Regions from separate parts of the Streptomyces sp. NPDC002994 genome, predicted to be linked through region 1. Evidence: riboswitches for the same ligand, from Rfam matches in the RefSeq annotation. Region 1 holds a riboswitch; the other holds the start of a gene.

The links. A riboswitch is a leader RNA that binds a small molecule or an ion and turns the genes downstream of it on or off. The one in region 1 is predicted to bind cyclic di-AMP.
Positions count from the first base shown of each region.
Region 2: it holds a riboswitch for cyclic di-AMP, as region 1 does, so the genes downstream of both, ABZX79_RS13025 (NlpC/P60 family protein) here and ABZX79_RS29385 (M23 family metallopeptidase) in region 1, are expected to answer to the same signal.

Region 1 is NZ_JBEXNQ010000026.1:107,942-113,553, forward strand. Features, by position in the region: gene ABZX79_RS29370 (DNA topoisomerase IV subunit A) at 1-534, opposite strand, end outside; gene ABZX79_RS29375 (pitrilysin family protein) at 772-2,154, shown strand; gene ABZX79_RS29380 (pitrilysin family protein) at 2,175-3,542, shown strand; cyclic di-AMP (ydaO/yuaA leader) riboswitch at 3,768-3,936, shown strand; gene ABZX79_RS29385 (M23 family metallopeptidase) at 3,949-4,764, shown strand; gene ABZX79_RS29390 (GntR family transcriptional regulator) at 4,943-5,612, shown strand, end outside.
Region 2 is NZ_JBEXNQ010000008.1:166,902-172,513, forward strand. Features, by position in the region: gene ABZX79_RS13015 (peptidoglycan DD-metalloendopeptidase family protein) at 1-52, shown strand, start outside; gene pcrA (DNA helicase PcrA) at 100-2,550, opposite strand; cyclic di-AMP (ydaO/yuaA leader) riboswitch at 2,853-3,018, shown strand; gene ABZX79_RS13025 (NlpC/P60 family protein) at 3,017-4,219, shown strand; gene ABZX79_RS13030 (hypothetical protein) at 4,523-4,876, opposite strand; gene ABZX79_RS13035 (NlpC/P60 family protein) at 5,229-5,612, shown strand, end outside.

The DNA of each region.
Region 1 (5,612 bases):
CAGGTTCGGATACGCCGCGGGAAGCGCGACCGGCTCCCGCTCCTGCCCGTCGTAGTTCGGGTTGAAGTCGACCGTGTCCTCGTCGATCGACTCGGTCATCAGCGACGTGGCGTCGGCCATCCGGCACTCGGTGTACCGCATGGCGGCCGGCGGGTCGTCGTTGCCCAGCGAGCCGAAGTTGCCGTGCCCGTCGACCAGCGGCAGGCGCATCGAGAAGGGCTGAGCCATCCGCACGAGCGCGTCGTAGATCGACGCGTCGCCGTGCGGGTGCAGCTTGCCCATCACCTCGCCCACGACACGGGCGCACTTCACATAGCCGCGGTCGGGCCGCAGCCCCATCTCGTTCATCTGGTAGACGATGCGTCGGTGCACCGGCTTCATGCCGTCGCGGGCGTCGGGCAGCGCTCGCGAGTAGATCACCGAGTACGCGTACTCAAGGAAGGAGCCCTGCATTTCGTCGACGACGTCGACATCGAGGATCTTCTCCTCGAACGCATCGTCCGGCGGCGGGGTCTTCGTGCTGCGGCGGGCCATCGCGGCTGCGGCTCCTTCGCGGTTCTGTCGGGCTGAGTTCTTGGGTCTGATGCCGACCATTGTGGACCGGCCCACTGACAACGCCGACCTCGACCCGTCCGTAGCGCCTACTCGGAGCCAGGGCGGCGACTGCTCGGGCGTTCCCTGAGGGCGTACACCGGCCGGGAACTTCGCCAGGTGTAGTTGCGCTTGCATACAGTGGCAGGACTTCTTCATATCGCGATCGAAGGGACGTACATGCCCATGGGTCACACGGCCACAGCGCAGGCCGGTTCCGGCGGCCTGACAGCGACCGAGCACCGGCTGGCCAATGGCCTGCGCGTGGTGCTCTCCGAGGACCACCTGACCCCGGTCGCCGCGGTCTGCCTCTGGTACGACGTGGGTTCGCGCCACGAAGTCAAGGGGCGTACCGGTCTTGCTCACCTCTTCGAGCACCTGATGTTCCAGGGCTCGGCGCAGGTCAAGGGCAATGGTCACTTCGAGCTGGTGCAGGGTGCGGGCGGTTCGCTCAACGGCACGACCAGCTTCGAGCGCACCAATTACTTCGAGACGATGCCCGCCCACCAGGTGGAGCTGGCTCTGTGGCTGGAAGCCGACCGGATGGGCTCGCTGCTCTCCGCGCTCGACGAGGAGTCCATGGAGAACCAGCGCGACGTCGTCAAGAACGAGCGCCGCCAGCGGTACGACAACGTTCCGTACGGCACCGCGTTCGAGAAGCTGACCGCCCTCTCCTACCCGGAGGGCCACCCGTACCACCACACGCCGATCGGCTCGATGGCCGATCTGGACGCCGCGACCCTCGAAGACGCGCGCGCCTTCTTCCGTACGTACTACGCGCCCAACAACGCGGTGCTCTCCGTCGTCGGCGACATCGACCCGGTGCAGACGCTCGCCTGGATCGAGAAGTACTTCGGCTCCATCCCGCACCACGACGGCAAGCAGCCGCCGCGTGACGGTACGCTCCCCGACATCATCGGCGAGGAGATCCGCGAGGAGATCCGCGAAGAGGTCCCGGCCCGCGCGCTGATGGCCGCCTACCGGCTCCCACAAGACGGCACCCGCGAGTCCGACGCCGCCGACCTGGCCCTCACCGTCCTCGGCGGTGGCGAGTCCTCCCGGCTGCACAACCGCCTCGTCCGCCGCGACCGGACGGCCGTCGCCGCCGGCTTCGGACTGCTGCGCCTCGCCGGCGCCCCCTCGCTCGGCTGGCTCGACGTGAAGACGTCGGCCGGCGTCGAGGTGCCCGACATCGAGCGCGCCGTCGACGAGGAGCTGGCCCGCTTCGCCGCCGAGGGCCCCACGCCCGAGGAGATGGAGCGCGCGCAGGCCCAGTTGGAGCGCGAGTGGCTGGACCGGCTCGGTACGGTCGCGGGCCGCGCCGACGAACTGTGCCGGTACGCCGTCCTGTTCGGCGACCCGCAGCTCGCCCTGTCCGCCGTCAAGCGTGTCCTGGACATCACGGCGGAGGAGGTCCAGGCGGTCGCCAAGGCCAGGCTCCGCCCGGACAACCGCGCGGTCCTGGTGTACGAGCCCACGCACTCCGACAGCGCCGAAGCCGCAGCCGACGACACCACCGACGCCGCCGGCGAGACCGGAACGCAGGAAGGGGCGGACAAGTGACCGACACCGCAGCCGTCAGCATGAAGTTCCACCCGCAGCCGCAGGGGGGCACCCCCACGCCGTGGGCCTTCCCCGCCCCCGAGCGCGGCGCCCTGCCCAACGGCCTGACCGTGCTGCGCTGCCACCGCCCCGGTCAGCAGGTCGTGGCCGTCGAGGTCTTCCTCGCCGCCCCCCTGGAGGCCGAGCCCACGGGCCTGGACGGCGTGGCCACGATCATGGCGCGGGCCTTCTCCGAGGGCACCGACAAGCACTCCGCCGAGGAGTTCGCCGCCGAGCTGGAGCGCTGCGGCGCCACACTCGACGCGTACGCCGACCATCCGGGCGTCCGGGTCTCCCTCGAGGTCCCCGTCTCCCGGCTGCCCAAGGCGCTCGGCCTGCTCGCCGACGCGCTGCGGGCGCCCGGCTTCACGGACAGCGAGATCGAGCGCCTGGTGGCCAACCGGCTCGACGAGATCCCGCACGAGACGGCCAACCCGTCCCGCCGCGCGGCCAAGCAGCTCTCCAAGGAGCTGTTCCCGGCGACCTCGCGCATGTCGCGGCCGCGCCAGGGCACCGAGGAGACGGTGGAGCGTATCGACTCCGCCGCTGTGAAGAGCTTCTACGCGGCGCACGTGCGTCCCGCGACCGCCACCGCGGTGGTCGTCGGCGACCTCGAAGGCACCGACCTGGACGCGATCCTGGCCGACACCCTGGGCGCCTGGAAGGGTGACACGGCCGAGCCCCGCCCCGTGCCGCCGGTGACGGCCGACGACACGGGCCGTGTGGTCATCGTGGACCGGCCCGGCGCGGTCCAGACGCAGCTGCTCATCGGCCGGATCGGCCCCGACCGGCATGACCGTGTCTGGCCCGCCCAGGTCCTCGGCACGTACTGCCTGGGTGGCACCCTCACCTCCCGCCTGGACCGCGTCCTGCGCGAGGAGAAGGGCTACACGTACGGCGTGCGCGCCTTCGGCCAGGTGCTGCGCTCCTCGGCCGACGGTACGGGCGCCTCGATGCTGGCGATCAGTGGCTCGGTGGACACGGAGTCCACCGGACCGGCGCTCGATGACCTCTGGAAGGTGCTGCGCACCCTCGCGGCCGAGGGCCTCACCGACGCCGAGCGCGATGTCGCCGTACAGAACCTGGTGGGTGTCGCGCCGCTCAAGTACGAGACGGCGGCGGCCGTCGCCGGCACGCTCGCCGACCAGGTCGAGCAGCACCTGCCGGACGACTTCCAGGCCCAGATGTACGCCCGCCTCGCCGAGACGGGCACCGTGGAGGCCACCGCGGCGGTCGTCAACGCCTTCCCCGAGGACCGGCTGGTCACGATCCTCGTCGGCGACGCTTCGCAGATCGAGGAGCCCGTCAGGGCGCTCGGCATCGGCGACGTGACGGTGGTCGCAGGCTGACGCGTGGTCGGCGACTGACCGCGTTACACCCCAAAGCGGGAGATTGAGGGACCCCGGCGGCCGAAAGGCTGCCGGGGTCCTTCCTGTATGTCCGGTTTGTTGTGGAGGTTGCCTGTCTGGCCTGTGGGGTGCGTTACAAAACGCCGTGTCTGTTTGGTGATTAAAAGATGTGCCGCTTAGCGTCTGTCCGGCTGTCCGTCAGCAGTGAGCCGCATCCGCGGCACCGGGCAGCCATCGCCGAGTCCCCGTCAGGCGCGAGCCTGGGGAGCCGGGGACCCAATCAGTCCCTGGGGTGAATCGGACGTCCTGCGTGCGTACGTACGACAGGCGTCCGTAGGAGACCTTCCTGCTCCGAACCCGTCAGCTAACCCGGTAGGCGAGAAGGAAGGAAAGGATCAGCCACTCCATGGCGTTCACCCGTGCCACCGGGAAGCACCGTCGTCCGAGCCGCCTGACGCGCAGAAGCGCGAACATGGCGGGCGTCGCCGCCCTCGCGACGACCGGCGTCATCGGAGGCCTGGCCTCTCCGGCTCTCGCCGCCGGATCGGCCCTCTCCGTCGAGGACACCGGCCTCACCCAGGCCATCGTCATCGGCGACTCCCTCGCCGACCAGATCGCCGCTCAGGCCGAGAAGCAGCAGCAGGCCGCCGACAAGGCGGAGGCCGAGCGCAAGGCGGAGGTCAAGCGCAAGGCGGAAGCCAAGCGCAAGGCGGAGGCCAAAGCCAAGGCCGAGGCCGAGGCGCGCGCCAAGAAGGAGCGCGAGGAGCGTGCGGCCAAGGAGCGCGCCGCCCGTGAGGCGGAGCGCAAGCGCCTGGGTGGCTACACCCTCCCGGTCGCCGGCTCCTTCGTGACCACCGGCTACAAGACCGGCGGTAACCTCTGGTCCTCCGGCAGCCACTCCGGCGTCGACTTCCGCGCCGCGTCCGGCAGTTCCGTCGTCTCCGTCGGTGCGGGCACCGTCGTCGAGGCCGGCTGGGGCGGGGCGTACGGCAACAACATCGTCATCCGGATGAACGACGGCACGTACACGCAGTACGGCCACCTGTCGTCCCTCGGCGTCTCCGTCGGCCAGAGCGTCGCCTCCGGCCAGCAGATAGGCCTCTCGGGCTCGACCGGCAACTCGACCGGCCCGCACCTGCACTTCGAGGCCCGCACGTCGCCCGAGTACGGCTCGGACATGGACCCGGTCGGGTACCTGCGCGCGCACGGCGTGAACGTCTGACGGCTCGGTCGCCCGTTCGTCGTCCAGAAGGCCCCGGCTCCCCGCCGGGGCCTTGTGCATGTCCAAAAGCCGTCCATGGATTCCCGCCCCCCGTCGGAAATTGCGGAATGCTGCAATAGAGTCGCCGAACAAGCGTCGATCGACCGCGTTTCGCGGGGATTAAGGCGGAGGTTCGGTCATGCGCATTCCCGCGCAATCGGTATGCACGGCAATCCGTGACGACATCGTTTCCGGTGTCTTCGCGCGGGGCAGCCGGCTCACCGAAGAGCTGCTGGCGCGCCGTTACGGTGTCTCGCGCGTCCCGGTGCGCGAGGCTCTGCGCACACTGGAGTCCGAGGGGTTCGTCACCACCCGCCGGCACGCGGGCGCCTGCGTGGCCGAGCCCACCGAGCAGGAGGCCGCCGACCTCCTGGAGGTCCGGACACTGCTGGAGCCGCTGAGCGCGGCCCGCGCCGCCCAGCGGCGCACCGAGGCGCACCTCAAGGTGCTGCGCGGCCTGGTCAGGCTCGGCCAGGAGCGGGCCCGCCGGGGCGAGGGCGAGGATCTGCGCTCGCTGGGCACCTGGTTTCACGAGACGCTCGCCCAGGCGTCGGGCAGCCCCGGCCTCACGGCCCTGCTCACCCAGCTCAGGCACAAGATCGCCTGGATGTACGCCGTCGAGCAGCACGCCCGCCCCGCCGAGGCCTGGGCCGAACACGCCGCGATCGTCGACGCCGTGGCGCGCGGTGACGTGGAACGGGCCCGGTCGCTGACGGCCCTGCACGCCGAACGGGCCGTGGCCGCGCATCGGTTGCGACGCCCCGGCCCGGAGCGTGAACGAGGGCGCGAGCGGGAGCGTGAACGGGAGC
Region 2 (5,612 bases), on a different contig from region 1:
GGCGATCGACCCCCTGCCGTGGCTCCGCAGCCACGGCCTCAGCCCGACGTAAACCCCACGCGAAGCGGTAGGCCGTAAGCCGTAAGCCGGAAGAAGCCGCTACAGCTTCTCGACCGGCGCGTAGCGCAGCAGCAGCTTCTTCGGCCGCTCGTCGCCGAAGTCGATCGTCGCCTGTGCCTCCGACCCCGTCCCCGTCACCGTCATCACGGTGCCGAGTCCGAACTGGTCGTGCGTGACCCGGTCCCCGACCGAAAGCGCGACCACCGGCTTGTCCGACGTACGCCGCGTGGCGAACCCCGAAGCGCCGCCGCCACCACCGCGCGACCGCGAGGCCAGCGAGGACGACAGCGACGAAGCGACGCCCGACACCGGTCCCGCCGGGGCCTGCGCGCCCTTGCGCTTCCACGTCAGGTACGTCTCCGGGATCTCCTCCAGGAATCGCGACGGCGGGTTGTACGAGGGCTGTCCCCACGCGCTGCGCATCGAGGCCCGCGTCAGGTAGAGCCGCTCGCGGGCGCGCGTGATGCCGACGTACGCGAGTCGCCGCTCCTCCTCCAGCTCCTTGGTCTGGCCGAGCGCGCGCATGTGCGGGAAGACGCCGTCCTCCATGCCGGTCAGGAACACCACAGGGAACTCAAGCCCCTTGGCGGTGTGCAGCGTCATCAACGTAATGACCCCGGACCCGTCCTCGTCCTCATCAGGAATCTGATCGGAGTCGGCGACGAGCGCGACCTTCTCCAGGAATTCGGCCAGCGTCCCGGGCTCGTCGCCTTCCCGCTCCTGCTCGAACTCCAGGGCGACCGCGGCGAGTTCCTGAAGGTTCTCGATACGTGTCTCGTCCTGCGGGTCGGTCGAGGCCTGGAGCTCGGCGAGGTAACCGGTCCGCTCGAAGACGGCTTCGAGCACCGTGGCGGGCCCGGCGCCCGACTCGACGATCGTACGGAGCTCCTCCATCAGCGTGTTGAAGCGCTTCACGGCGTTCGCCGAGCGGGCCGCCATGCCGTACGCCTCGTCCACGCGCCGCAGCGCCTGCGGGAAGCTGATCTTCTCGCGCAGCGACAGCGCGTCGATCATCGCCTCGGCGCGGTCGCCGATGCCCCGCTTCGGTACGTTCAGGATGCGGCGCAGCGGGACGGTGTCCTCGGGGTTCGCCAGGACGCGCAGGTACGCGAGCACGTCCCGGACCTCCTTGCGCTCGTAGAAGCGCACGCCGCCGACGACCTTGTAGGGCAGCCCGACGCGGATGAAGATCTCTTCGAAGACGCGGGACTGGGCGTTCGTACGGTAGAAGACGGCGACGTCGCCGGCCTTCGCGTCGCCCGCGTCCGTCAGCCGGTCGATCTCCTCGGCGACGAACTGCGCCTCGTCGTGCTCGGTGTCGGCGACGTACCCGGTGATCAGCGAGCCCGCCCCGGCGTCCGTCCACAGGTTCTTGGGCCGGCGGTTCTCGTTGCGCTCGATGACGGCGTTGGCGGCCGTGAGGATGGTCTGCGTCGAGCGGTAGTTCTGCTCCAGCAGGATCGTCTTCGCGTCCGGGTAGTCCTCCTCGAACTGGAGGATGTTGCGGATGGTGGCGCCGCGGAAGGCGTAGATCGACTGGTCGGCGTCACCCACGACACACAGCTCGGCGGGCGCCTGGTTCTCGCCCGACGGACCTACCAGTTCGCGTACGAGCGTGTACTGAGCGTGGTTGGTGTCCTGGTACTCGTCGACCATGACGTGCCGGAAGCGCATCCGGTAGTGCTCGGCGACGTCCGGGAACGCCTGGAGCAGGTGCACGGTGGTCATGATGATGTCGTCGAAGTCCAGGGCGTTGGCCTCGCGCAGCCGCGCCTGGTACATCGCGTAGGCCTGCGCCAGGGTCTTCTCGAAGCCGTCGGCGGCCTGCCCGGCGAAGGTCTCTTCGTCTATCAGCTCGTTCTTGAGGTTCGAGACCTTGGCGCTGAAGGCCTTCGGCGGGAAGCGCTTCGGGTCGAGGTCCAGATCGCGGCAGACGAGCGCCATCAGGCGCTTCGAGTCGGCGGCGTCGTAGATCGAGAACGAGGACGTGAAGCCGAGCCTCTTCGACTCGCGGCGCAGGATGCGCACGCACGCGCTGTGGAAGGTGGAGACCCACATGTGACCCGCACGCGGGCCGACGAGCTGCTCCACGCGCTCCTTCATCTCGCCCGCGGCCTTGTTGGTGAAGGTGATCGCGAGGATCTGGCCGGGGTGCACACCCCGCTTGGCCAGCAGGTATGCGATCCGGTGGGTCAGGACGCGGGTCTTGCCCGAACCCGCGCCAGCCACGATGAGCAGCGGCGATCCGGCATGGACGACGGCGGCGCGCTGCTCTTCGTTCAGCCCGTCGAGCAGCGCGGCGGCGTCCACGACCGGGCGCGGCGCGCCGTCCCTGTAGTGCCCGTCCCTGGGCGCCGGAGGCGCGTCGAAGGCGCCGCCGAAGAGGTCGTGCGGGACCTCCTCCGGGGCGTGATCCTCGGGGGGCGGCGGGGCCGGCTCTTCCGCGTGCTGGAGGTCGGCCAGGAAGCTGTCGTCAAAGAGGCTGCTCATCGTTTACCAAGCTTAGGCGGGACCACCGACAGCCCGCCCCGGATTCCACCGGGGCCACCCGGATCCGGCCGGGCGAACCCGGCGCTCCGCCACTTCGCACGCCTGCCGTCGCCCTCTGTGACCTTGCGCACGCCCGACGGCCGACCGAGGGACCGGGCTGCGGGACGCACAACGGAACCAACTCGACCAGGTCACGAAAATGTATCGGGCATATCGAACATCGGGCTTCCCAGCACTCACCACTGTTGGCTAGCGTGCCGAGTCGGGCGGCTCGTACCCCAGCCGGCGAACAGCGCCGGAGCGATCAGCCCACGCCGAATCCGGCCTGCCACAGGGCAGTTCGGAACCGGGGACCCACGCGCACCACCTGGGGTGAATCGGTCCGCAGTCCCACGGACCGTAGGGCACCTTCCGTTCGTCCCGCCCGAACCCGACAGCTAACCCGGTAGGCGGTCCACGGAAGGAGATGCCGGCCTTGGCGTCGCATCGCAAGCCGCGTGCCCGTACACGCACCACCGCACCCGCACTGGGCATCACGACGGCCGCAATCGCCTCAGTCGGCCTGCTCGCCCAGACAGCGGGCGCGGCACCCACCGCGCCGACGGCTCCCAAGCCGACCGTCGAAGAGGTGCGGAAGAAGGTCGACGACCTCTACCGGCAGGCCGGCACGGCCACGCAGAAGTACAACCTGGCCAAAGAGAAGACGGAGCAGCAGCGGAAGTCCGTGGACGGCCTGCTCGACGCCGTGGCCGAGCGGACAGAGAAGCTGAACGAGGCCCGGCGCAAGCTCGGCAGCTACGCGGCCGCACAGTACCGGTCGGGGTCGGTCACCCCGACCGCCGCGCTGCTCCTCGCGGACAGCCCCCAGGCGTACTTCGACCAGAACCGGCTGCTGGACCGGATGACGGAACGCCAGCAGACGGATGTCACCGACTTCGAGACGCAGCAGGCGGCGGCGTCGAAGAAGCGCGCCGAGGCGACGCGGAGCCTGGAGAGCCTCACCGCGTCGCAGGCATCCCTCAAGTCCTCGAAGCAGGACGTGCAGACGAAGCTCGCACAGGCGCGCGAGCTGCTGTCCCGGCTGACCGCGCAGGAGAAGGCGCGGCTGGCGACGCTGGAGAAGGCGCGGGAGGCGGAGGCGCGGCGCAAGGCCGAAGCGAAGGCCAAGGCAGAGGCGGAGGCGGCCAAGGCGGAGCGCAAGCGCCAGGAGGAAGTGGCACAGAAGGACGAGAGCGATACGGGAACGGGTACGGGTACGGGTACGGGTACGGGAGCCGATACAGGCACGGGTTCCGGCACCGGCACCGGCGACGCGTACGCCGCCAAGGCCGAGAAGGTCCTGGCCTTCGCCCGCGCCCAGATCGGCAAGCCGTACGTCTGGGGCGCGGCAGGCCCCAGCTCGTACGACTGCTCCGGCCTCACCCAGGACGCCTGGAAGGCCGCCGGCGTCGACCTCCCCCGTACCACCTGGGACCAGGTGAAGGTCGGCACGCGCATCGCGACGGACAACCTCAAGCCGGGCGACCTGGTCTTCTTCTACGACGACATCAGCCACGTCGGCATCTACATCGGCGGCGGCAAGATGATCCACGCCCCGAAGCCCGGCGCGTACGTCCGCGAGGAGTCGATCTACTACATGCCGATCTACGGCAGCGTGCGCCCCGCCTAGCCCGAAAGCGCCTGTGCCGGGCCGCGTTTGAGTTGGCCTTTCCTCATCGTCCTCCTGTCCTCCTGTCCTTCGCCGGTCCGGCAGGACAGGACGATGAGAAGTCACCTGAACTGGGCGGTGGTCTCAGGAGCCGCCGTGCGATCATGCCGAGGATGCCCCCGGGGGGGCCGAAGCGGTGGTCGGTGCACGCCGGTCGCGGCGGAGGCGCTCGTCGCCGAACAGCCCGGCCACCGGTGGCGGCCGCGACGCGGTCTTGAACAGGGCGACGCGGCCCGCCACAGGCTCAGAGATCCGCAGCCCGGCTCAGGTCCAGAGCACCGCGATGAAGATATTGGCGACGGTCAGTCCGCCGACCGCCCCGAACAGCGCCTTCTCGACCCTCTCCTCATCGCGCTTGACGTACACCAGGCCGAGGATCACCACGAGGATCGCGAGCTTGATGCCGATCTTGAGGTTGTTCACCGCCTGATCGTCGGCCTGGTTGAGTCCCACCAGTGCCACGCCCGTGACGAGCATGGTCAGCGCGCCGTGCAGCATCGCCGGATTGAAGCGGGCCGTGCCGTCGCCCATCGCCTTCATCTGGGTCAGGAAGCCGCCGAGCAGCGAGGCTATGCCGATGATGTGCAGGCCGACGAAGACATTGATGAGTACGTCCATGAACCGGAGCCTAGCTCTGGCCATAGCAGCCCCGGCGGCCAGGTTCCCCTGCCATCGCCGTATCGGTCGCGGAAGAGCGGAATGCTCGCTGCCGGCGCAGGTCCCTTCCCCAACCGCGCTCACTCAGCTACCTAATTCGACCACTGTCGGTCATTCCACCGCTGTCCCGTGACCCTCAGGTTTAGCGTCCTTCCCCAGGTGACCGACTCCCCACCGCCGCCCCTCCCCGGAGCGGCAGTCGGACACCACCGCCGAAAATCCGGCGGCGGCCCGTTCCCCTGTGCGGGCCGCCGCCGGATGCGAGCGGCTCGACGTACAGCGACGTACAGGACGGAAGGACGTGGACGCCCTCGTGGCCACGCACCGAAAGCCCAAGCAGCGCCTGCTCACCGGCAACACCGCACGCACCGCCCGCACCGCCGTCACCTTGGCCCTCGCCGGAGCCGCGAGCGCCACCGCGTTTGACGGCATCGGGCACGCGGAGCCCGCCCTCACCCCCGCTCAGGTGAAGGCGAAGGTCGATCAGCTGTACCACGACGCCGAGGTCGCCACCGAGAAGTACAACGGCGTGAAGGAGAAGGCCGACGACGCCGGGGAGTCACTGAACGAGCTGCGCGACGAGGCCGCCCGCAGGACCGAGCGCCTCAACGCGGCGCGCAACGGGCTCGGTTCGCTCGCCACCGCGCAGTACCGCACCGGCGCGATCGATCCGGCCGTACAGGTGGCACTTACCTCC